DNA from 3 places in the Exiguobacterium sp. s138 genome. Region 1 is predicted to be linked to each of the others. Evidence: riboswitches for the same ligand, from Rfam matches in the RefSeq annotation. Region 1 holds a riboswitch; each other region holds the start of a gene.
The links. Region 1 has a riboswitch for S-adenosylmethionine ahead of KNP91_RS10925 (LLM class flavin-dependent oxidoreductase). Riboswitches for the same ligand answer to the same signal wherever they lie in the genome.
Positions count from the first base shown of each region.

Region 1 (8,112 bases):
ACCACCGAATCCGGCAGAATAGTTGTATTTTCCTTCCGATTTTCCGAGCCCGCCAAAGCCGAGATAGGCTTCCTTTGTTGTCCGTTGTTCAAGCGACTTTCCGGCGTCAATCAACAGGACCGTCTGACCTTGTGCCATCAGTTCGTGTGCCAGAAAGATTCCGGCGACACCGGCACCGATAATCGTCACATCATACATCGTTGGATCAGCTCCTTTTTGTCAGTATACAAAAAAACCGGATTCCTGAAGTAGGAATCCGGAGCTTTCAAACGATTATTTCCAGTCTGTGATGTCGTTGATCGGCAGACGAACAGATGGGTACCCGGCGTCAACTGCTTTTCCGATGGAAAGGAGCATGACAGGAAGGTAACGGTCTTTATCCATACCGAAAGCTTCAGCGATTTGATCTTTTTCGTAGCCGCCGATCGGGTTTGTATCGTAACCGTGTGCACGGGCGACGAGCATCAATTGCATCGAGACGAGACCTGAGTCAATCAGGATGCTGTCACGAAGCGTATCCGTATCTTCCGGGCTGTAGAAGCCTTTGATGGCAGGTACTTGGCGATCGCGGACTTCTTGCGGCATTAATCCTTTTTCAACAGCCATGTCGTAGATGGTTTCGATGCTGTCGACAGCATTCATGTCTCCGAAGACAGCGATGACAGCAGATGATGTCTCGACTTGCACTTGGTTGAATTTAGCGAGTGGAGCAAGCGTCGCTTTTCCTTCTGCACTGTCGATGACGAGGAAACGCCACGGTTGCATGTTGACAGAAGATGGAGCGAGTGTTGCTTCTTCAAGAATTTGTGTCATTTCTTCTTTTGAGATTTTAACGTTTGTGTCATAGTTGCGGATCGAGCGGCGTCCTTTAACGATTTCCATAAAGTCTGTAGTTGTTTGAGTTGTCATAGTAATAATCTCCCTTTTCTTTGTTCTCTATTTTTTGGATGGATACGGGTACTGCTTATTTCCAGTCTGCGATATCGTTGATCGGCAGACGAACTGACGGATAACCAGCGTCGACGGCTTTCCCGATTGAAAGAAGCATAACCGGTACGTAACGATCTTTTTCCATGCCGAACGCTTCAGCGATTTGGTCTTTTTCATAACCGCCAATCGGATTTGTATCGTAACCGTGTGCACGAGCAACGAGCATCAATTGCATCGAGACGAGACCTGAGTCGATCAAAATGCTGTCTTTCAGTGCACTGGCCGGTACATTTTCATACATTCCTTGAATGGCAGGTACTTGACGATCGCGGACTTCTTGCGGCATCAGTCCTTTTTCAACGGCTGTATCATAGATGTTTTCAAGTTGATCGATTGCTTTCATGTCACCAAAGACAGCGATGACAGCAGATGATGTCTCGACTTGCACCTGGTTGAATTTAGCGAGCGGGGCGAGTGTTGCTTTTCCTTCTTCGCTGTCGATGACGAGGAAACGCCACGGTTGCATGTTGACAGAAGACGGAGCAAGCGTCGCTTCTTCAAGAATTTGTGTCATTTCTTCTTTTGAGATTTTGACGTTTGTGTCGTAGTTGCGGATCGAGCGGCGTCCTTTAACGATCTCCATAAAATCAGTTGCAGTTTGTGTAGTCATTTGAAAGTCTCCTTTTTAAGTAACAGTTGTTTTAGGTAAGGTAAGGGCATTTGTTTCTATCCGTTGAATCATTTGTGTCAGCTGGTGCTGTTCGTCTGCCGTGAATCCTTCAAGCAGTTGTTCGAGGAATTCATCTTTTTGCTGACGTAACCGGGTGATTCGTGTGGCGCCTTCTGCCGTCAACGAAACGAGAATGACACGGTTATCGGTTGCGGAACGGACACGTTCAATCATACCCTTCGTTTCCAGGTGTTTTAAATGTCGTGTCACGGCTGCATTATCAACGTTGACGCGTTGTTGCAACTCTTTTTGACTGATGGTCGTGTCAACCTCGAGTTGTGCTAATAAGTCCATCCGGGTTTGGCTGAAGCCGTCCGTACAGAGATCGAATTTTTGAGCAATCGTCTTATTGACGGAGACGAGCGCATAAATCAGTCGTCCTTTTTCAGTACAGGAAATACTCAAGTTCATCACATCCTTCCCTTCGTTCGAAAAATCCTTGACGTATCAAAGATTGATATGTAAACGAATATAACGTGTCTGCTTTCATGCCGCAACTAATATGCTTCATCCACAAAAAAGATACCATTTCAGATGAAATGGTATCGAGTCAGACGACTTAACTGATTTTTTGTTGTTTACGGGGAATCGTACCGGCATCAATCGCTGCAATCATCCGGCGGAAATGTCCCAACCAAAACTGCAGGAACGGACCAATCAGGAAAATCGATAAAATCGTTCCGAAGAACACGGGTCCTCCGAGCAACCAACCGATCCCGCAAGCGGTGATTTCCATGAACGTCCGCATCATCCGGATGGATGTACCAAATCGCTCGGCGAGCGTCAGGGTCAGTCCGTCCCGCGGTCCGGCTCCGTAGCCGACAGCGACGTACAGTCCCGCGCCCATCCCGATGATGAAGATGCCGGCAATCAACCATAGTGTATTCTGCCAAAGCGAGGAGAAAGAGGGCAGGAGGCCTGAACCGAGAACGAGATTCATGAATACGCCGACAAAAATCGCGTTGACGAGTGTGCCGACCTGCGGTGTAATCTGGTCGAGCAAGTATTTGACGAACACCAACAACAGGCCGACGAGAAGAATAATCGTCCCGACGGAAAACGGCGTTTTATTTTGCAGACCAAGGTGAAGAACGTCCCAAGTCGAGACGCCGAGTTGTGCCGTGATCATCATTGATGAACCGACAGCGAGTAAAAAAAGACCGAATAAGAATAATGCCCATTTCAGAACGGAACGGAACAGCCAAGACGTTTGAATGGTCTGCTTCATGGATGAGAGACACCTCGTTTCAAAATAAAATTGATTCATTAACTGTACCATGTTTGACGAAAGAAACTAAAGCGAATCCGATATTTTCCATCTTGAGATGGAGGGAATCTGTTCTTCTGATCCGTATACTAATGAAAAGGAGGTCCGTCCATGCAAAAAATCCGTCATTTTTTCCGTTTTACATACCTTGAGGCCATCTGTTGTGTGTTTCCGGTCGCGATTTTCCTGGCACTTGCTGCATCCCGTTATCTACCGGCGGAACCGATTGCCCGTTACGATTTGCTCCTGATCTGGTGCCTCGTCGTTCAAATCGTCTTACTCGTCACGCGTTATGAAACGAAAGAAGAGTTTAAATTGATTTTAATTTTTCATGCGATTGGACTCGGACTGGAGTTATTTAAAGTCCAATTCGGATCCTGGAGTTATCCGGAAGATGCCTTCAGCAAGGTGTTGGGTGTACCGCTTTATGCCGGCTTCATGTACGCGAGCGTCGCCAGTTATATCTGTCAGGCCTTCCGCCGGTTTGACCTCCGTATCACACAGTTTCCCCGGCCTCTGTTTGCTCTAGCGACCGGTCTGCTTGTATACGTCAATTTCTTTACCCATCATTGGTTGTTTGATTTCCGTTGGATTTTGATGGGACTTGTTGCTCTCGTCTTTTATAAGTCCTGGGTCTATTTCCGTCTGGATGAAACGGTCTACCGAATGCCGCTCACCCTCTCGTTTGGGTTGATTGCCTGGTTCATCTGGCTGGCGGAAAACATCGTGACCTTTTTTAAAGGATGGGTGTATCCGAATCAGCAGGATGGATGGGAACTGGTCGACTTCGGGAAGTTATCGTCCTGGTTTTTACTTGTCATCATCACGATTCTGATTGTCTCCGTCGAAAAATACCGGCTCGGTGATCCTTCAATCGAAATAAAATCCTAACCATATACAAAAAATAACCTGGTCTTTTTTTGAGCAACCTAACCGACAGCCCCTTGCTATATTGGAAAAAAAGCAAAGGGGTTGTCGAAGATGATGCAACAAATCGTAGAGCAGGCGAAGACGTTAGTCGCCGGTAAAATGAAAGTAGTCGAAACGGTGGAAGAATGGGACTTACTGCTCGAGGAAATCCGGGGAATCGATGAATGGGTGCAGATGTCGCGTTACTATACACCCTCCGCAAAACCGGACATCGCGTGGAGCGAACCAGAAGAAGAGGTCACATTCGAACAATCTGTCATTCCTCCTGCACAGATCAATCCTGTCATCGAACAACGTTACGCCTATACGTTTGTGCGGGAATTAAAAGGTGGTTCTTTACGGGAATGGCCGAACAGTCATATCTCGGAAACAGAAATCCGGCAATGGAACCTTGAACATGGAATGGAAATCCGTGTCCAAGTCGTACATCAGGACTCCCGCCGGACGACACTTGAAGTGATGGCTGTTGTCGCGACTGACCGGATGAAGCCACTGTCTGAACGAATCGTTTTTGAAAAATGTATCGTTAAAAATCATGGCATCATTGAATCGACGGTCGAAGGACCATTAAAGGATGAGACGGGTAAGTCCTTTTATTACGCCACACCGGTTGAAGACATGCGATTCTTCCATCTGAAAGAAGGACAGCTCGTCGATCTCGTCATGTGGAAAGGTCGTCCGGAAACACTGACGATTGCTTGGAAGTATCCGTTCCAATATGAAGAACCGACGGTACAACTGTTAGAAACGTCGAACAGTCCAACCACATCAGGACCTTCGTCAGTTGAACCGACTCACGGATCAGCCGTCAAAAAATCGGAACGCTATCTGAAACAAATGAAACGCAAGTCGAAAGTCAAACAGGAACGGAAGACACGCCGAATTCGTGAAAAGAAATCCGAACCGTTGACACCGCTTGTGACGACGTCGCTACCGGGACAACCGATTGACTTCGTTGATAAGGAACCACTCGATTTTGCATCGTTCGAAGGCATGCGGCTCGTCATCGTCGGAAATGAACAGCAAGCTCCGGTCTACCGGACGTTTTTCGAAAAAACTGGAATCGAACTGATTCATCTGTCGGGTGATGCTCAATCTGCGAAGAAAATCGCCGGTCTTGCCAAAAAGACCGATGCCATCGTCGTCGTCACAAGCCGGGTATCTCATGCGGCTTCTGCACACGTCATCGCCCAGGCGAAAAAACATGACATCCCCTTTGCGATGGAACGGCTGGATGGGCGGCGTTCTTTGTATACGGCATGCCAGCGCCAACTTGAAAAAGCCCGCTTAAATCAGTTGAAAACAGGAAAATCCTGAAAAAAGATGAAACTCCTCTCCTAATTAGCCGTAAATAGAGATAGAACTTATTTTGAGGAGGATCTTCATGATTAAAGAATTAAAATTATCCGCCCGTGAAGCGCTCAGTGGTCGCTGGGTCTTCATGGCACTTATGTTTTTACTGTTTCTCATCATTCAAGGTATTCCAACGATGTTTTCTTCTGATGCGAATGAAGATATCCAAGCCATTGATTTGATCGGTTTCTTACTGAATATTCTTTTGCTACCCCTAGCAATTGGCTGGACATGGCTTGCGATGTCTGTCGCCCGGAAAGAACAGGCGAAAATCGTTGATTTGTTTGAGCCGTACAAAATCTTCTTAAAAGCAGTCGGTCTTTCGATTGTTCAAAGTATTTTTCTTGGTTTATGGTTCTTACTACTGATCATCCCGGGAATCATCAAGTCATTTTCATACCTCTTGACGTTCTACATTTTACGCGATGAGCCGTCAATCGGTATTTTGGACGCCATTACACGTTCGCGACAAATGATGGATGGACATAAGATGGAAGCCTTCATGCTTGTTCTTTCATTCATCGGCTGGTTCCTGCTTGGTTTAATTACAATCGGAATCGCCTTCTTATGGGTCGGACCTTATTTCAGCGTCACGCTTGCGAAATTCTACGACCGGATCCGCGGAGAAGAAGCACCTGGTGAACAATCAACGTTTGTAGCACCATATTAATTTGAGAAGAGGATGGGAGCCAAGCTCTCGTCCTTTTTTAATTCCGATTGGAAAACAAGGTTTAATGGTTGCTTTACTCTGCTAAAAAGTGTACGATAATTCCAATAATTCTTATCAAGAGAAGTCGAGGGAACGGCCCGAAGACACTTCAGCAACCCCGCGCGTAGCGGAAGGTGCTACTTCCTAAAAGGAATTTTTCCTTTGAAGATAAGAGCAGACATGATCAATCCGTCGCTCTTTTCGATTTTCGAGAAGAGCGATTTTTTTATAAGGGGGACATAACGGATGGAGTATGGATTTTGGTTACCGATTTTTGGCGGATGGTTACGAAATGTTGAAGACGAACAGATGCCGGCGACGTTCGACTATGCGAAACAGGTCGCGCAAACGGCAGAACGAATCGGGTTTTCGACGACACTGATTGCGGAATTAAACTTAAATGACATCAAAGGGCTTGAAGCACCAAGTCTCGAAGCCTGGACGACAGCAGCGGCGATTGCCGCAACGACGGAGCGTCTCGAAATCATGACAGCCGTCCGTCCGGGATTCCATAATCCGGCGACGACCGCGAAGATGGCAGCAAACATCGATCAACTCAGCAACGGGCGCTTTACGCTGAACGTCGTCTCCGCCTGGTGGGAAGAAGAAGCCCGGCAGTACAACGGGATCTTCACGGCTCACGACGAACGTTACGCCCGAACGGAAGAGTTTGTCACGATCATGAAAGGGTTATGGGCAGATGCTTCCCCGTACAGCTTTGACGGTAACTACTATACGCTCGAGAAGACACAACTACATCCAAAACCGGCGCAACGCCCGGGCATCAAATTGTATGCAGGTGGAGAAAGTGAAGCCGGCAAGCAAACCATCGTCAACCACTGTGATGCCTATGTCATGCACGGCGGAACAGTGGAAGAAGTGTCCGTTAAGATTGAGGATATGAAGGCGCGCCGACAAGCGACAGGGCAACCGCCGCTTGAAAGTTTTGGACTGGCAGCTTATATCATCTGCCGCGATACGGAAGAAGAGGCGGTGCGCGAGTGGCAACGGATTACGGATGTGAAGGAAGACAGTGCCGGGTACGCCGGGTATGATGACTTCGTCAGTAAATCGCAACTCGAACAACAGGTAAAACGGAATGACTATTCGGTCTCGAACCGCGGACTCCGTCCTGATTTAATTGGGACACCGGAACAGATTGCCGAGCGGATTCTTGCCTTTGAAGACGTCGGCGTTACTCTGTTGCTCCTTCAATTCTCACCGCAACTGGAAGAAATGGAACGCTTCGCGCGCGACGTCATGCCGCTCGTCGAAGAAAAACGAAAGGTAGGTCAAATCAAATGACAAAAATTCATATCTTACACGAAAATCAGGAATGGACGGATCATCTGATCAAACGACTGGAGGAACTGGAACTGCCGTACGAACAGTGGCATCTCGATGAAGGACAGGTACCGCTTGATGAAATCCCGCCGGAAGGCGTCTTCTACAGCCGGATGAGTGCGTCTTCGCATACGCGCGGGCACCGCTACGCGCCGGAACTGACGGAAGGGGTGCTCGCGTGGCTCGAGGAACACGACCGGACGGTCTTCAACGGAACACGTGCGTTGCGACTGGAAGTCAGTAAAATCAATCAGTATACGGCTCTTCGAAAAGCCGGTATCCGGGTTCCGAAAACGACGGCTGCCGTCGGACGTGATCAGATTGTTGAAGCGGCGAAAAATATCGGCGTATCTTCGTTCATCACAAAACACAACCGTGCCGGAAAAGGGCTCGGCGTCCAGTTGTTCCACTCGATTGAAGCACTCGAGACGTATCTTGACGGTCCGACGTTTGATGAGCCGGTCGACGGAATCACGTTGATCCAAGAGTATATCCAGGCACCGGAACCGTATATTACACGCTGTGAATTCGTCGGTGGAAAATTCGTTTACGCTGTCCAAGTTGATACATCAGAAGGCTTTGAACTGTGCCCGGCGGATGCGTGTGTGATCGATGACTTATTCTGCCCGGTCGGGGAAGAAGCACCGCAAACACCGATGAAATTTAAAGTCGTTGACGGATTTGATGATCCAATCATTCAAAAGTACGAAGCATTCCTGCAAGCGAATCAGATTGCCGTCGCCGGCATCGAGTTCATCAAGGATGCGGATGGAACGATTTATACGTATGACGTCAACACGAATACGAACTACAACTCGGATGCGGAAGCGGCCGCCGGTAAGTTCGGAA
Region 1 covers NZ_JACSMW010000004.1:158,238-166,349, reverse strand. Annotated here, with positions in the region: gene KNP91_RS10965 (NAD(P)/FAD-dependent oxidoreductase) at 1-198, opposite strand, end outside; gene KNP91_RS10960 (nitroreductase family protein) at 274-909, opposite strand; gene KNP91_RS10955 (nitroreductase family protein) at 965-1,600, opposite strand; gene KNP91_RS10950 (MarR family winged helix-turn-helix transcriptional regulator) at 1,616-2,071, opposite strand; gene KNP91_RS10945 (YczE/YyaS/YitT family protein) at 2,220-2,888, opposite strand; gene KNP91_RS10940 (DUF817 domain-containing protein) at 3,039-3,818, shown strand; gene KNP91_RS10935 (DUF2325 domain-containing protein) at 3,909-5,174, shown strand; gene KNP91_RS10930 (DUF975 family protein) at 5,242-5,880, shown strand; SAM riboswitch class I at 5,989-6,094, shown strand; gene KNP91_RS10925 (LLM class flavin-dependent oxidoreductase) at 6,166-7,224, shown strand; gene KNP91_RS10920 (ATP-grasp domain-containing protein) at 7,221-8,112, shown strand, end outside.

Region 2 (8,112 bases), 150 kb from region 1:
GTTACATCCAGCCCGATTGAACGTCCGATGATTTCTGCCGTCTCGACTGCCCGCGATAAGGGGCTTGAAATCAAGACGTCCCATTTTTCTTCCGCCAGGTAAGCAGCGCTCATTTCAGCCTGCCATCGCCCTGTCTCATTGAGCGGAATATCTTCTCGTCCTTGAATCCGCTCGTTTAAATTCCAATCCGTTTGACCATGACGCACTAAACAAATTTCTGTCATCTCACTGTCTCCTTCAAAAGAAATATGACTGATTGTATCATGTTTTCTTTTTTAGTGAAGGGTCTCCCGAGGCGGCAACGCCAGGACCTGACAACTAAATGCTTCAATCCGTTCCAGTAAACGCTCGATTTTGAGTGGATTTTCGGTCTGGGCAAAGCTCGCCAGGGAATGCGTGCCGTTCGGGAAGGAAAACAGCCGGACGTCGGCTCCGACATCGGCTCCTTTTTCAACGAAGTGGAGCGCTTGCGTAAACGGAACAATCGGATCTTTTTTTCCGTGCAACAACATGATCGGCGGCGAGTCTGCTGTCAAATGCGTTACCGGCGAGACACGTGTCATGAGTTCCCGCCACTCGTCCCGTCCTCCTCCGTAAAACTTAATATGGGCAATCCACGTTTGAATGAACTTGAACAGGAGGAAGTTCGTCGGAGGATACAAGGCAATGACACCACTAATCAACGGGAGGCTTTCAGCTGTTTGTTCGCCGATGAATTCCATCGGGGAAAGTGCCGTCGTCAGCATTAACGCGGCGCCGGCCGAGTCTCCCCACAACACCATGCGTCCCCGCATAATCCGTAAATCGTCGGCTTCCTGATTTAAGAAACAAAGTGCATCCCGAACGTCTTCCAGATTATCCGGAAAATAACTGCCGTCCTCAAACAAGCGATAATCGATACTGCAAACGGCGATGCCGAGTTCCAGGAAACGTTCCACGATTGGCGTAAAACAAAAGACATCATCCCGATTTCCTCTGACGAAGGCTCCCCCGTGCGCATAAATCGCGACCGGGAAAGGACCGTCACCCGGCGGATAATATAAATCCAACTTCAGTTCTTGTTGATCGACGGTTTTAAACAAAATCGTCCGTGGCGCGAGTTGGACTTCCGACAGCGGAAGCGCCGGTTCCGTCCAGCGTAATAAAGCACCATAGTTGTTCCAGATGCTCGCCCCGGCTGCGGCTGTCGTTAAAATTGCCGCTCCTCCCATCAGCCAAGCAGTTTCCCGTTTCACCTCATCACCTCCAAAGCTTACTCTCGATTTCTAATCTTATTAATCTTTTACCCGATTTATTTAGAAGTCGAACGTCTTCCCCGACTTGTACTTGACGCTTCGTTTTGGATTCGTTATAGTGAAAAGGTTCAAATCGGAATAATTACGTTTTAATACTTTTTGGAGGGTTTATTCATATGAAAAAATTACTTTCAGCTTTCACGGTCGCCTTTGTCAGCGCTGCTTTTCTTGCTGCCTGCGGTTCTTCCGAATCCAGTCAAGATGCGACTGATCAAAAGCTTCGTGTGTATACATCGACATTCGCTACCGCGGCAATCGCCAAGGAAATTGGCGGAACCGATATCGACGTCAAGATGATTGTTCCACCCGGTGCCGATCCGCACTCGTACGAGCCGACGTCTAAACAACTGACAGAAATCGCACAAGGCGATCTGTTCCTCTTAACCGGTACGACGCTTGAACCGTACTCGAAAAAAATCAAAGCCAGTCTGAAAGGCAATGATGTCCGTTTCGTCGAGACGAGCAAAGGAATCGACTTACTCGAAGCAAGCGCCACGCTTCATGAACATGAAGGACACACCGACGAACATGCGGCAGAAGAACATGATCACGGCAAATTTGATCCGCATGTCTGGCTCGATCCGAACAATGCCAAAGTGATGGCTCAATCAATTACGACGGCACTCGCTAAAGAAGTACCTGCTAAAAAAGCAACGTTTGAGAAAAATCTCACCGCTTTTAATAGCAAGGCCGATAAGCTTGATCAAAACTTGCAACAGGCTGTTGATGAAGGATCCAAAAAAGAATTGCTCGTCACCCATGCCGCTTACGGATATTTAGCAGAACGCTACGGATTCTCGCAATTGCCGATTGCCGGTATCTCTCCGTCGGACGAGCCTTCGCAAAAACAACTGGCGGCGATCGTCAAGGAAGCCCAACTTCACGACTTGAAGTATATCGCTTTCGAAGAGACGGTTTCACCGAAAGTTGCCCGTGTCATTCAACAGGAAATCGGAGCGGAGGCCATTACGATCCACAACCTCGAGTCCGTCACGAAAGCACAGCAGAAGGCATCGTATTTTGAGTTGATGAATGAAAATGTCGCGACTCTCAAACAAGCACTTCAGTGAAGTAGTGTTGACATGCAGTAAAAGATGCGTTACGGTAGAAAACGTATTTCAGACAATTAAATGACTTCTTTTTATCGCGAGAGACGGAGGGACTGGCCCGATGATGTTTCGGCAGCGGACGATTAAATCGTACTGTGCCAAATCCAGCAAGCTGCGGCTTGAGAGATAAGAAGAGCGTCTTTTTCAGTAAAGACCTCCTTCTTTCTTGCGAAGGAGTCTTTTTTTGTACTTGTAGAAAAGGAGTGGTTTGATGAACGAAACGATTACACCGAATAAATGGGCACTTCTACCGTTACTTGTCTTTTTAGTTCTTTTTATCGGTGCCGGTATTTTTTACGATGACTTTTACAAGTTTCCGATTCTGATTGCGGCTTTGATTGCCTTGATTTTTGCGGCGGTCACAACAAAAGGCGGTATTAATCAGACCGTGGAACGGATTGCAGCAGGTGCAGGAAATCCGGACATCATGATTATGGTCTTTATCTTCTTGCTTGCCGGTGCCTTTTCCGGAACGGCCGATGCAATCGGCGCGATCGAAGCAACCGTCAATGCGTCATTAACATTTTTACCTCCGTCCCTCCTGATGAGCGGACTGTTCATCATCGCCGCCTTCATCTCGATGGCGATGGGGACTTCCACCGGTACGATTGCGGCACTCGCTCCGATTGCCCTTGGAATCCATGAAGCAACCGGTGTCAATGTTGCGATTGCGGCCGCCGCTGTCGTTGGTGGCGCAATGTTCGGCGACAACTTATCGTTCATTTCCGATACGACGATTGCAGCCGTCCGGACACAAAAAACCAACATGCGTGATAAATTCCGAACCAATTTCCTGATTGTTTTGCCGGCAGCTATTCTGACTATCATCATCCTGGCATTTGTCTCAAGCACAGGAAATGTCGTCGAAGCGAAGGCGTTTGAGTTTTATAAACTGATTCCGTATCTGTCCGTCATCATCCTCGCCTTGTTTGGCGTCAACGTCATTCTTGTTTTGATTGGTGGAACCGTTTTAACAGGTATCATCGGGATGATTGACGGCAGCTTCGGCTTAAGCGGTTTTGTCCTATCCATGTCTGACGGCCTGATGGGAATGGCGGAAATCTCGATTTTGACATTACTGATGGGTGGTCTCGTCAGTCTGATCACCTTTAACGGTGGGATTGCTTACCTGAAAGAAACGCTGACGCAAAAAATCTCTCAACGTCGCGGCGCGGAATTCAGCATGGCAGCACTCGTCAGTGCGACGAACCTCGCAACAGCGAACAATACGATTTCGATTCTTGTCGCCGGTCCACTGGCAGCAGAAATCGCCGATACGTATGACATCGACCGAAAAAAGTCAGCCAGTATTCTTGATATCTTCTCTTGCGGCATCCAAGGTATCATTCCCTACGGCGCCCAGTTGCTGATTGCCGCGGAATTGACGAAAACGGCCTCTCCGGAACTGATTCCTTATCTGTTTTATCCGTTCCTGCTGTTCGTTTGCGGATCTCTTGCGATTCTTTTCGGCTTCCCGCGTCGGAAAACATCGGACGCACGTCAAAAAAATGTTTCATAACAAACAGACCCGTCGCAACAGCGACGGGTCTTGTGTTTGTCTTATTTTTTCCGGTCTTGGCGGTTGAGAATGAAGTAAGCAATCGCTGGAAGCGGGAACTGAATCAGTCCTGCGCCTCCCCAGACCCATGGATTCCGCCCTGTCTTCCGGGCACCGAGGAACAAGCATGCCGCTTGTGTCCCTAATAAGGCTGCAAGGCCGGCCCACACACCTTTTGGTACGTTTTTAACAGATCGTTTCATAAAATACACCTCGTTTCCTTTATAGTTTTACCCTCCTCATTTCGCTTTCTAACCGTCTTTTTCCTCCCTTGAGCGTTGAAACAGACGTTCTTGCTTGTTCATGCTAAACTAAACGAGCAATTCCATATTCTCGTTTCATTGAAGGAGGAGTATACACATGCAATACGCAAAACTTTCAAATGGTGTCACGATTCCACAAATCGGATTTGGTGTCTGGCAAGTCGATGAAGAGACGGAAGCACCGGCTGCCGTCGCAGAAGCCCTTCGTGTCGGTTACCGTCATATTGATACGGCTGCCGTTTACAAAAACGAACGTGGTGTCGCCAAAGGAATTAAAGAAAGCGGCGTGAACCGTGAAGATCTCTTCTTAACGTCTAAAGTATGGAACGATGACATTCGTGCCGGACGCACTAAAGAAGCTTTCGCTGAGTCACTTGAACGCCTCGAAACCGACTACCTTGATCTTTATCTGATCCACTGGCCGGTTGAAGGGTATATCGAAGCATGGAAAGCCATGGTCGAACTTTACGAAGCCGGCAAAATTAAGGCAATCGGTGTTTCGAACTTCAAAGAACATCATCTCGATACACTTGCTGAAGAAGGATTAATGACACCGATGATCAATCAGGTTGAACTTCATCCGCAACTTCCGCAACATGAGTTGCATGAATATTTACAGGACCACAGCATTCAAGTCGAGGCGTGGAGCCCACTCATGCAAGGAAAATTCCTCGAAATCAATGACTTCAAGGAAATTGCCGAAAAACACGGCAAATCCCCTTCACAAGTCGTCTTGCGTTGGCATTTAGACAACGGCATCGTGGCGCTTCCAAAATCGGTCACACCCGAACGCATTGCGGAAAACTTTGACGTCTTTGACTTCCAACTCGATGCAGATGATCTCGAGAAAATTGACCGTTTGGCAACCGATGTCCGTCTCGGACCGGATCCGGACGAAATCGATTTTTAAGTACACATACACAATCGGTTTAAAGAAAAATGGTTTTTCTATAGACGAAGGGGAGGCGGATATTCACATCCACCTCCCCTTTTTCCTATATGAGTGATGGACCGTCAGACATAATAGACGAGAATCGTATCCTGCGCCTCTTCCGCCTGGTGAAAATAAGCGCATAAATTTCCGAACTGTTCCCAGACCTCATCAAAATCACCTTGTCGGCCGGCTTCCTGATAAATCACTTCAAGTGCTTGGCGATCAAAATTTCGCATGACCTCCGAAGAAATGATGAGCAACGGTAAGGGAAGGATACCGACGATTGCTGCATGCTCTTCATTGACGATCAGTTCCTCTCCGACAATCGCCCGTCCCAGATTATAATGGGTCTCTTGATCAATGAAGATATCGATTTGACTCATCAACTGATACAACGGAGTCGTTTCTTCGAGTGCAAACAATTGTTCATGATCGGGTTGTGTTTCATGGATAAATAAAATCCAGTCCATGATGATATGGGGATCATCTCCAAACGAATCCCAAACGGCATCCGCGACACGTACATAGTGTACGTTTTCCATCCTTCCCCCTCCTTTCCGGTCGTTTTTTTTAATATTCCCATTTTCACACTGCTTTAATGACGATTATTAAAATCTCTCCAGACAAAAAAAGGACCAGATGACTCTGATCCTTTTCATATTAAATCGCTTTTTCTTTTTGGTCTTCGTCCTGCCATGCTTCAAGCAGTTCTTGACCCGGAAGATTCGGAATTGAATTTTTATAGAAACGGGGATCTTGTCCCTTTTTCCGTTGCACTAAATAATCATCCAGTGCGAGCTTTGCAATTTTGGATAAGCGGAAAATCGCATATAAGTTAACAATCGCCATCAAGCCCATGAAGATATCGGCAAGTGCCCAGACAAGTCCAGCCGTTTGAACGAGTGAACCAAACACAATCATACCGAGGACGATGATCCTGTACGCAATCATGATTTTCTTATTATCGTTGATGAAGCTGATATTCGATTCACCGTAGTAGTAGTTTCCGACAATCGAACTGAAGGCAAACAAGAAAATCGCAAGCGCCATAAATGCTGTGGCAAACGGACCCACTTGAGATGCCAGCGCCCCTTGCGCCAAATCGATTCCGGCGACCGGTGCTCCACTCGCATCCTGCGTCGCAACCCCACTGACTAAAACAATCATCGCTGTCGAAGAACAGACGAGCAGTGTGTCGACAAAAACGGCAAACGACTGGATCAATCCTTGTTTGACGGGATGCGATACTTCTGCCGTCGCAGCGGCATTCGGAGCTGAACCCATACCGGCTTCATTCGAGAAAAGACCACGACGGATTCCGTTTAGGACCGCGGCTCCGATTGCTCCGCCGGCCAGTGTTTTGAACTCAAGTAAACCTTCTTGGAAAATCAGACCAAAGACGTTCGGCAATGCTTCTAAATTCGTCACCATGATATAGAGGGCAATCAAAATATAGCCTCCTGCCATGATCGGGACGAGGAACGCCGACACGGTTGCAATACTCCGGACACCACCGAAGATGACAAGTGCCGTCAACAGAACGAGTCCGACCGTAATCCACGTCTTATCAACCCCGTACTGGCTTTGAAGCGACAGTGAAATCGTATTGGACTGAACCGAGTTAAAGACGAATCCGAACGAGATTGTAATCAGAATACTGAAAACGATCCCTAACCACCGCTGTCCAAGCGCCTTTTCCATATAATACGCCGGACCACCGCGCCATGCTTTTTCATCACGTACTTTATAAATCTGAGCCAGCGTACTCTCGACGAATGCCGAAGCTGAACCGATTAAGGCGATCAACCACATCCAGAAGACTGCACCCGGTCCACCGAGCGCAATGGCTGTCGCGACGCCGGCGATGTTGCCGGTCCCGACACGTGCCGCTGTACTGATGGCAAAAGCTTGGAAAGGCGAAACACCGTCTTTTCCTTTATCCGTTCCTTGGAACAATAGCCGCAACATTTCCGGAATCATCCGAAACTGGACGAATCCCATGCGAATCGTAAAATAAATTCCTAAACCGACCAATAAGATAATCAAGACACTCGACCATAACAAGTCGTTGATACTACCGATAACATCCATCAGTTGTTTTTCCACAGGTGTTCCCCCTTAGTTAAGCGTTCGCTTATGTAACCTTTTTTCACATGTGTTCTATAATACGTAAATAATTTTAGAAAATCAAATTCATTTTCTTCTTTTAAGTCATCACAATCTATAAAACCCTCACAAACCTCACATGTGATGTCAGGTTCATCATAAAAAACAAGGGACTGACTTTTGGGTCAGTCCCTTGTTAAGAATTGATTTAACCACTGAACACGATCAGATGAACAGATTCAGGTTCGAACCGTCCGTCGCTCCGAGATAACTTGCGACACCACCATAATCAATATCATCGAGCAACTCCTCTTTTTTAATGCCCATGATGTCCATCGACATCGTGCAGGCAATCATCCGGACGCCGGCTGCTTGTGCCTTCGCCATCATTGTCTCCAGAGCGTCAACCTGTTTATCCTTCATGACTTTTTTCATCATTTTTTGACCGGCTCCGGCCATGTTCATGTTCGAGAGCGGTAATTCACCGGCATGTTTCGGCATCATCATCCCCATCATCCGCTCCATCGGTGCCTTATCGACAGCAGGTGCATCCGGTTTACGGATGACGTTGAGTCCCCAGAACGTAAAGAACATCGTCACTTGTTTCCCCATTGCCTGTGCGCCTTGCGCAATGACGAACGATGCCAGTGCTTTATCCAAATCACCGCTGAAGACGACCATCGTCGCATCATCGGCAGTGGCAGCAGCCAACTGTACCGGTTGGTTCGTCGCATTCCCTTTTTCAAGCAGGACTTCAACGACTCCTTTGTTCATTTCCGCCGTGTGAACGGTATGACCGAGTTTTTTGGCCCATGCTTGAACATCCGGCAGGAATCCGGGATCGGAT
Region 2 covers NZ_JACSMW010000004.1:13,220-21,331, forward strand. Annotated here, with positions in the region: gene KNP91_RS10205 (histidine phosphatase family protein) at 1-224, opposite strand, end outside; gene KNP91_RS10210 (alpha/beta hydrolase fold domain-containing protein) at 276-1,235, opposite strand; gene KNP91_RS10215 (metal ABC transporter solute-binding protein, Zn/Mn family) at 1,412-2,365, shown strand; SAM riboswitch class I at 2,434-2,537, shown strand; gene KNP91_RS10220 (Na+/H+ antiporter NhaC family protein) at 2,616-3,923, shown strand; gene KNP91_RS10225 (hypothetical protein) at 3,965-4,165, opposite strand; gene KNP91_RS10230 (aldo/keto reductase) at 4,323-5,135, shown strand; gene KNP91_RS10235 (hypothetical protein) at 5,240-5,701, opposite strand; gene KNP91_RS10240 (alanine/glycine:cation symporter family protein) at 5,820-7,265, opposite strand; gene KNP91_RS10245 (CoA-disulfide reductase) at 7,491-8,112, opposite strand, start outside.
Region 2: linked by a shared signal. The riboswitch ahead of KNP91_RS10220 (Na+/H+ antiporter NhaC family protein) and the one ahead of KNP91_RS10925 (LLM class flavin-dependent oxidoreductase) in region 1 are both predicted to bind S-adenosylmethionine.

Region 3 (8,112 bases), on a different contig from region 1:
GATGCCGCGTGTCCTGCCATGACATCATCTTCGTCAATCAAGAGGATCGGGTTTGCGTCTCCCCGTGCCTTTTCAGACAACATGAGGACACGTTCCGTTTGGACACCGTTTGATTTTGAAGCGCCATGGTGAATCATTGATGTTCCGTTAAAGATCGATGTCGCTGAATCTTTCTGAACACCGTGAATCAAGATGAAACCTTCCGAACCTTTACCAAAATGGTCTGTCCGGACGTTGAAGTTTTGTTTTTGCTCGCCACGACCAACCGTTACGGCTTTCGTGTCCGAGAACGAATCATTACCGACGAGGTGTGTTTTCGTTTCCGTGATCGTGTGTCCGTCATTCATGTGACCGAGTGCCCATTCGAGCTTCGCGCCTTGTTTGACGACACCGCGACGGTTCATATACGTCACAGCACCTTTCGCAAGCGTATCGACGCCTCCGAAAAGAACTTTCGCATTGTCTTCGACGAAGACTTCTGTCACGACGTTGACGTTATGGGCTTCTTCGCCGTAAGAGACGAAGTTTTCGATATACGTCAGTTCACTGTCGACATCTGCGATGATGATCGCATGGTGGTACAACGCACCGCCTGTTTGTTCCAACGTATAGATGGCCTGCATCGGAACAGTCAACTTCAAGCCTTTTGGTACATACAGGAATGTACCGCCGTTCATGAGTGCTGCGTTGAGTGCTGCGAGACGATCTTCGTTGACATTGACGCCTTCTGTCATGAAGTATTTCTCGACGAGCTCCGGATGGTGCTTCATTGCGTCTTCAAGCGTCGTGAAGATGACGCCGTTCGTCGCTTCGCTGTTTTGCGCGTGGACGAGTTGTCCGTTACGCGTGATCAGCATATGGTCACGGTTTTCACCGATCAACGATTCGATATCCGGTGTCAAACCAGTTACCGTTTCGAGATCTGCTGTACCTTCTGTGAAGTTCCAGCCACCGATTTTAATTTTTTCTACTTTTGGCAATGCGAGCGTCGGGGCAAGATCAAGTGCATCTTGACGCTTGGTAATCATCCAAGCCGGTTCCCCTAAGCGAGTCGCACGTTCTGCCACTGCCTCGCGATTTACGGCAAGATTCAGTTCTACAGTCATCATGCTTCCTCCCTCGTCTTACGCTTTTGTTTCGATTTCGACTTCTTCGATGCCGAGTTCTTTTTTAACCCAGTCATAACCTTCTGCTTCGAGACGGTGAGCAAGTTCTTTACCACCAGACATGACGATTTTTCCGCCCATCATGATGTGGATGAAATCAGGCTCGATATAGTTCAAGAGACGTTGATAGTGCGTGATGATCAAGCAGCCGAATTCAGGTGAACGCATTTCGTTCACACCTTTTGCGACAACTTTAAGCGCATCGATATCAAGACCTGAATCGATTTCGTCAAGGATGGCGATCGCTGGTTTCAGCATCGTCATTTGGAGAATTTCATTCCGTTTCTTCTCTCCGCCCGAGAAACCTTCGTTGAGGTAACGGTGTGCCATTTCGCCCGGCATTTCGAGAAGACCCATTTGCGCGTCGAGTTGACGGATGAATTTCATGAGTGAGATTTCATCGCCTTCTTCGCGGCGTGAGTTGATTGCTGAACGCAGGAAGTCTGAGTTCGTCACACCACTGATTTCGCTTGGGTATTGCATGGCAAGGAACATACCTGCTTGCGCACGTTCGTTGACTTCCATTTCGAGGACGTCTTCGCCGTCGAGTGTGACTGATCCTGATGTCACTTCATACGTCGGGTGACCCATCAATGCAGATGCGAGTGTTGATTTACCAGTCCCGTTTGGTCCCATGACCGCGTGGATTTCGCCGCCTTTGATTTCTAAGTTGACGCCTTTCAAGATTTCTTTGCCGTCGATTGCAACGTGTAAATCTTCAATCTTTAAGTGTGAAGCCTTCATGTAGAATCCCTCCATCTATTCATTTCGTGTCTGACGATTCAGTTCACGAGAGTTACTAATTTAGTATCATTCTAATCTTAATGAATCATACCACATTATTCAAGCGTCATCGCTCATGGTTTTTTCTCAAAACCGAGCCTTTTAGTGAGAATGACTTTAAAGTGAGACGACTTCCTTCTCTTCTTCCGGTTTCGTTTGACGATGAACCCGCTGTGACAGTAAGAGCAGTGGTATTCCGAGAACTGTCAAGAGGGCTAAAATACCGAAAATCGGCAGCGGACGTTCCGGTCCAAAATAAAGTAACAATTGTCCGCCGATGACCGGTCCGACCGATTGACCAATCGATGTCAAGCCCATCGCCCCGAAGTAACTTCCCCGTAATTCCGGTGTCGCAAAGCTGTCCGTTAAAATGTCCGTCATCGTAAACATCATCACTTCCCCGCATGTGAAGATGAACATCGCGCCGATCATCAGCCAGACCGTACCGGCCGTTCCCATGACGAATAATCCGACGGCAACGGTCGCAATACCGACCGTGATCGAGACGAGCGGTGATGTCTTGACACCGAACTTCATGATCGGGTACTGAACGACGAGCACGGTGATCGCGTTAATCGTAATCAACAAGGCAAACAGACTCGTTCCCCCGGACAATAAGGTCGTCGTCGTTAAAAACTGCGGCAACGTCGAGTTGAACTGACTGTATCCGAAGACACCGAAGATGATTCCGGCGAGTGCGAACGTAAAGGCGACGTCGGTCTTCAGCAGACGGACCGTTGCCCCGAACGACACCTTTTTCCCGCCGTGACTTTCCGTGATCGGATGACGTCGGAACAGAATAAAAATTGCGAGGCCGTAGCCGAAGTAAACGAACGCCGTAATATAGAAGGTAACCGCCGTATTGCCGGCACTGAGCAACAAGGCGATCCCCGGTCCGATCGCAGCTGCAATATTGATGCAGGTGTAACGGATGTTAAAGACGAACAGCCGGTTCTTTTCATCGGTCGTATCACTGATCAACGCCCGGGCGGACGGTTCGAAGATGGACCGGAAAATACCGTTTAAGGCACTCAGGATGAAGAATGCCCAAAAGGTCTCGACCTGGGCCAGTCCGATAAAGACAAGCACAAAACCAAACGTTCCGCTGAGCATCATCGTCCGGCGGCCGTAGCGGTCGGATAATGTCCCGCCGACGAAACTCATGACCAGACTGGCGATGGCCGAGATACTGAGGATCCAGCCGACATCAACCGGACTGAACTTCAGAACGACCGACAAGTAAATCGCAAAAAACGGCATCGTGATGAATGTCCCGAGTCTTGCAAAAAACGTTCCGAGCAGGACGCCGACCGTCAGTGGATGAAGCTGTTTCAAACGTTGCATGGAAATCCCCCTTTCGCACAAAAAACAATGCATCCTTCCATTATATAGGAAGAATGCATTGAAGGAAGCAACTTATTTGCTGACAGGAACGACCGCACCTTTATATTCTTTAGTGATCCAGTCCTGGTTCTTTTTCTCGTGGAGAATATCGAGCAATGTTGTGACGCGTTTGTCTTTTTCATCGCCATCACGTGTGACGATGATGTTGACGTACGGTGAAGACTCGTCTTCCAGGGCAATCGTATCTTTCAACGGGTTCAACCCGTTGTCAATCGCATAGTTCGTGTTGATGAGGACCGCGTCGCCTTCGTTGTTTTTGTAAGCTTGCGGTAAGAGTGACGCTTCGATGTTTGTTTTGAACTTGATGTTTTTCGGGTTTTCCGCGATGTCTTTGAGCTGTGCATCGGTTGTTTTACCGTCTTTCAACTTGATCAGCCCTTCGTTTTGAAGGAACGTCAAGACACGTCCGCGTTCAGCGACGTTTGAGCTCGTTAAGATCGTTGCACCTTTTGGCAGTTCATCCAAAGACTTGTATTTTTTAGAGTAGACACCGAGCGGTTCGACGTGAACGCCGCCGGCACTCGCGAATTTATAGTCTTTGTTTTCTTTTTCCTGTTGCTCCAGGTACGGGACGTGTTGGAAATAGTTCGCATCGATTTCTTTTTCAGCAAGTGCTTTGTTCGGCAGGACGTAATCCTGGAACTTTTTGATTTCGAGTTTATAGCCTTTTGCTTCATATTCTTTTTGGACGTGCTCGAGAATTTCAGCATGGGGAACGTTTGACGCTCCGATGACGAGTGTTTTTGAATCGCTGCTGCCTGATGAAGATTCTTCTCCACATGCTGCAAGACTGACTGCTAAGACCGATACGGTTGCTGTGCCGACGAATTTTTTCCAAAGTTTCATGAATGATTCCTCCCAAGGTTAAATAAGATAGGTGTTACCGTTTATCGATGGCTTTGACAAGCAGGTCACCGATAATTTGAATGATGAAGACGATGACAAGAATCAACAGTGTCGCGATGACCGTGATGTTATTTTGTGAACGCTGGAATCCTTCGATGAAGGCCATGTCCCCCAGTCCACCACCACCGGCTAACCCGGCCATTGCCGTGTAACCGACGAGTGCGACAAGCGTAACGGTGATTCCTGAGACGATTGCCGGCAAGGCTTCCGGAATCAGGACTTTATAGATGATTTGAAACTTCGTTGCTCCCATCGATTCAGCCGCCTCAATGACACCCTTATCGACTTCACGAAGTGCCAGTTCGACCATCCGACCGTAAAACGGTGCTGCACCGAGAATTAACGCAGGTAATGCAGCCGTTGGTCCTAAGAATGATCCGACGATGATTTTCGTGATCGGGATCAACAGAATCAATAGAATGATAAACGGGATCGAGCGGAAGATATTGACTAAAAAGCTGAGCACGGAATATAGTGTTCGGTTTTTAAACAACAATTCTTCGTTCGTCGCATATAACAACAGACCGATTGCCAATCCAAGGACAAACGTTGCGAGCCCTGCAACGGCCGTCATATAAACGGTGCTGCCGGTTGCTTCCCAGACCATATCCCAATCCACATCTGCAAAAAATGTACTCATCGGTGATCCACCTCCACTTCAACGTCACTCGCTTGAAGTTTGGCGATGACCGCTTGTGCTTCCTGTTCCGAACCGAGCAACTGAATGAACAGCGTTCCGAGTGCTCCGTCCTGCGTCTGTCCGACGTTTCCGCCGATGATATTGAATAATAAGTTCGAATCTTTCATGACTTCGGCAAGGATCGGACTTTCCGCCGTCGAACCGACAAACGTCAGCTGGACGATTTTCCCGGTCGGATACCGCTCGCGTAATTTCGCAAACGTCAATTCGTTTTCAGACGGTGACGTCAATTGTTTGACGAACTCTTTTGTCATCGCCTGTTTCGGGTGACGGAATACTTCAGCAACCGGTCCCTGTTCGACGATTTTTCCGGCTTCCATGACGGCGACCCGGTGACAGATTTTTTGAATGACATGCATCTCGTGTGTGATCAAGACGATGGTCAGTTTTAATTTTTTGTTGATGTCGACCAACAACTCGAGGATCGAGTCGGTCGTTTTTGGATCCAGCGCACTTGTCGCTTCGTCACAGAGTAAGACGTCCGGATTGGATGCCAGTGCCCGGGCAATCCCGACCCGTTGTTTTTGTCCACCTGACAGTTGCGATGGATAAGCGCCTTCACGTCCGTCGAGTCCGACGAGCTGAATCAGTTCGGCAACCCGTTCTTTACGGCGGGCTTTCGGATAACCGCCGAGCTCAAGCGGGAACATAATGTTTTCTTCGACTGTCCGTGACCAAAGCAGATTAAAGTGTTGGAACACCATTGAGACGTTTTTACGGACGCCCCGTAATTCTTTTGGTTTGAGCGTCGTCATTTCGACACCATCGATTTGAATCGAGCCGCTCGTCGGTGCCTCAAGCATGTTCAGCAAACGAATCAGTGTTGATTTCCCTGCCCCTGAATAACCGATTATCCCAAAAATTTCACCGCGCTCGATTGACAAGTCGACATTGACGACGGCTTCAACCGATCCGCGCTTCGAGCGATAAATCTTTCCTACATCCTGTAAGCGAATCAATACGGTCCCTCCTAAACATAAAAAAAAGTGCGCACGTTTTAGAGCAAACGCGCGCACTTTTTCAGTACACAAAACCATTTGCTCTCATCTTGCAGACAATCGTCTGCTGGAATTAGCACCACTTCGGAATAAATTCCGCGGTTGCCGGGTTTCATCGGGCCAGTCCCTCCACCACTCTCGATAAGAGTTATCGGTATTTAGTTATTTTTAATATAATCTGAATATTAGCAGGGGTTATTTTGCTTGTCAAACAGTTTTTTCTGAAACCGGTTGAAGCAGACTGAAAGCACGTGCCAAATCTTCTTTCAAGTCTTCCGCGTCCTCAAGACCGACCGAGATCCGAACGAGACCATCTGTAATTCCGAGTTCTGCGCGACGCTCTGCTGGAATCGACGCATGCGTCATCCGTGCCGGAACGGAAATCAAACTCTCGACCGCTCCAAGACTTTCAGCCAATGTGAAGAAATGTGTCGCTTCGACGAGTTTCTCCGCATTTTCTGCTGAACCGACATCAAAACTGATCATTCCGCCGAAACCGGTCGCCTGTTTCTGTTGTGTCGCGTGACCCGGATGTGATGCCAGTCCCGGATAGAAGATGTTTGAAACGACGTCCTGTTCCTGTAAGAACTGAACGAGATCGTGTGATGTTTCTTCGATTGCATCCATCCGGATACCAAGCGTCCGTAATCCACGGACGAGCAGGAAGCTGTCCTGCGGTCCAAGAATACCGCCGGTCGAGTTCTGGATGAAGTGAAGATCTTCTCCGAGCTCGTCGCTGTTGACAACGACAAGTCCGGCGACGACGTCCGAATGACCGCCGATGTATTTTGTCGCGCTGTGCAGCACGATATCTGCGCCGAGAGCGAGTGGTTGTTGCAAGTAAGGTGTCGCGAATGTGTTATCGACGACGAGTTTCAAGTTGTTGCGTTTCGCGATCTCAGCAACTGCTGCGATATCTGTAACTTTCAACAACGGGTTCGTCGGTGTTTCGACATACAGCATCTTCGTGTTGTCTTGCACCGCAGCTTCCGTCGCCGCGAGATCCGTCGTATCGACGAACGTCACTTGGATGTTGAACTTCGGTAAGACACGCTGCATCAAACGGAATGTCCCGCCGTAGACGTCATCTGTCATGACGATGTGGTCGCCTGATTCGAGCAGGTTGAACACCGCGTGAATCGCTGCCATCCCTGATCCGAAGGCAAAACCGCGTGCACCGCCTTCAAGATCGGCAATCAGACGTTCGATGCTCGTCCGTGTCGGGTTCGCTGTCCGGGAATACTCATATCCTTCTTTTAACTGACCAATTTTTTCCTGTTTGTAGGTACTTGTCTGATAAATCGGGGGTGTAACGGCACCTGTTGCTCGATCGACGCCTGTTCCTCCATGAATCAATGCTGTCTTTTTACGCATGTGTCTCGTCCACCTTTTCAAAGATTTGTTGGCTTAAATACCGTTCGGCACTGTCCGCAAAGACGGTGACGATGGTACTGCCGGGAAAACGATGTGCCAGATCAAGTGCTGCAACGAGTGCCGCGCCGGCCGAACTGCCGACGAGCAATCCTTCACGGGCCGCCAGTTCATGGACTTTCGTAAAAGCGTCATGATCGGAAATCGTATGAATTTCATCCACTAAGTCACGGGAAACGAGACTTGGCCATTTGGCCGTCCCGATGCCTTCCGTCTTATGCGGTCCGGCTGGTCCCCCGTTGAGGACCGATCCTTCCGGTTCAACGATTGCACCTTTTGTCCCGAGACGTTCTTTTAAATACGCCGCTGTTCCGGCAAACGTTCCACCTGAACCGCATCCAGCAACGAACCAATCAATCTGATCCAGCTCCGCCATCAGCTCAGGACCAAGTGTCCGCTGATACGTAACCGGATTTTCTTCGTTTTCGAATTGAAGCGGGACATAGCTGTTCGGAATCGTTTGTCCCAGTTCTTTTGCTTTATCAATTGCGCCTTGCATATCGAGTTCAGTTGGTGTGTTGACGACAGTCGCGCCGAGTGCTCGCATCAACGTCTGTTTCTCCTGGCTGAACTTTTCCGGAACGACACAGATGACTTGAAGGTCATATTTTTTAGCGGCGAGCGCCAAACCGATGCCGGTGTTGCCGGCAGTCGGTTCGATGATCGTTCCGCCTCGTGTCACATATCCCTGTTCGATCGCGGCATCAACGAGTTGAATGCCCAG
Region 3 covers NZ_JACSMW010000003.1:108,078-116,189, forward strand. Annotated here, with positions in the region: gene sufD (Fe-S cluster assembly protein SufD) at 1-1,106, opposite strand, end outside; gene sufC (Fe-S cluster assembly ATPase SufC) at 1,125-1,910, opposite strand; gene KNP91_RS07835 (MDR family MFS transporter) at 2,067-3,293, opposite strand; gene KNP91_RS07840 (MetQ/NlpA family ABC transporter substrate-binding protein) at 3,366-4,199, opposite strand; gene KNP91_RS07845 (methionine ABC transporter permease) at 4,234-4,899, opposite strand; gene KNP91_RS07850 (methionine ABC transporter ATP-binding protein) at 4,896-5,918, opposite strand; SAM riboswitch class I at 6,000-6,105, opposite strand; gene KNP91_RS07855 (bifunctional cystathionine gamma-lyase/homocysteine desulfhydrase) at 6,165-7,331, opposite strand; gene KNP91_RS07860 (PLP-dependent cysteine synthase family protein) at 7,324-8,112, opposite strand, start outside.
Region 3: linked by a shared signal. The riboswitch ahead of KNP91_RS07850 (methionine ABC transporter ATP-binding protein) and the one ahead of KNP91_RS10925 (LLM class flavin-dependent oxidoreductase) in region 1 are both predicted to bind S-adenosylmethionine.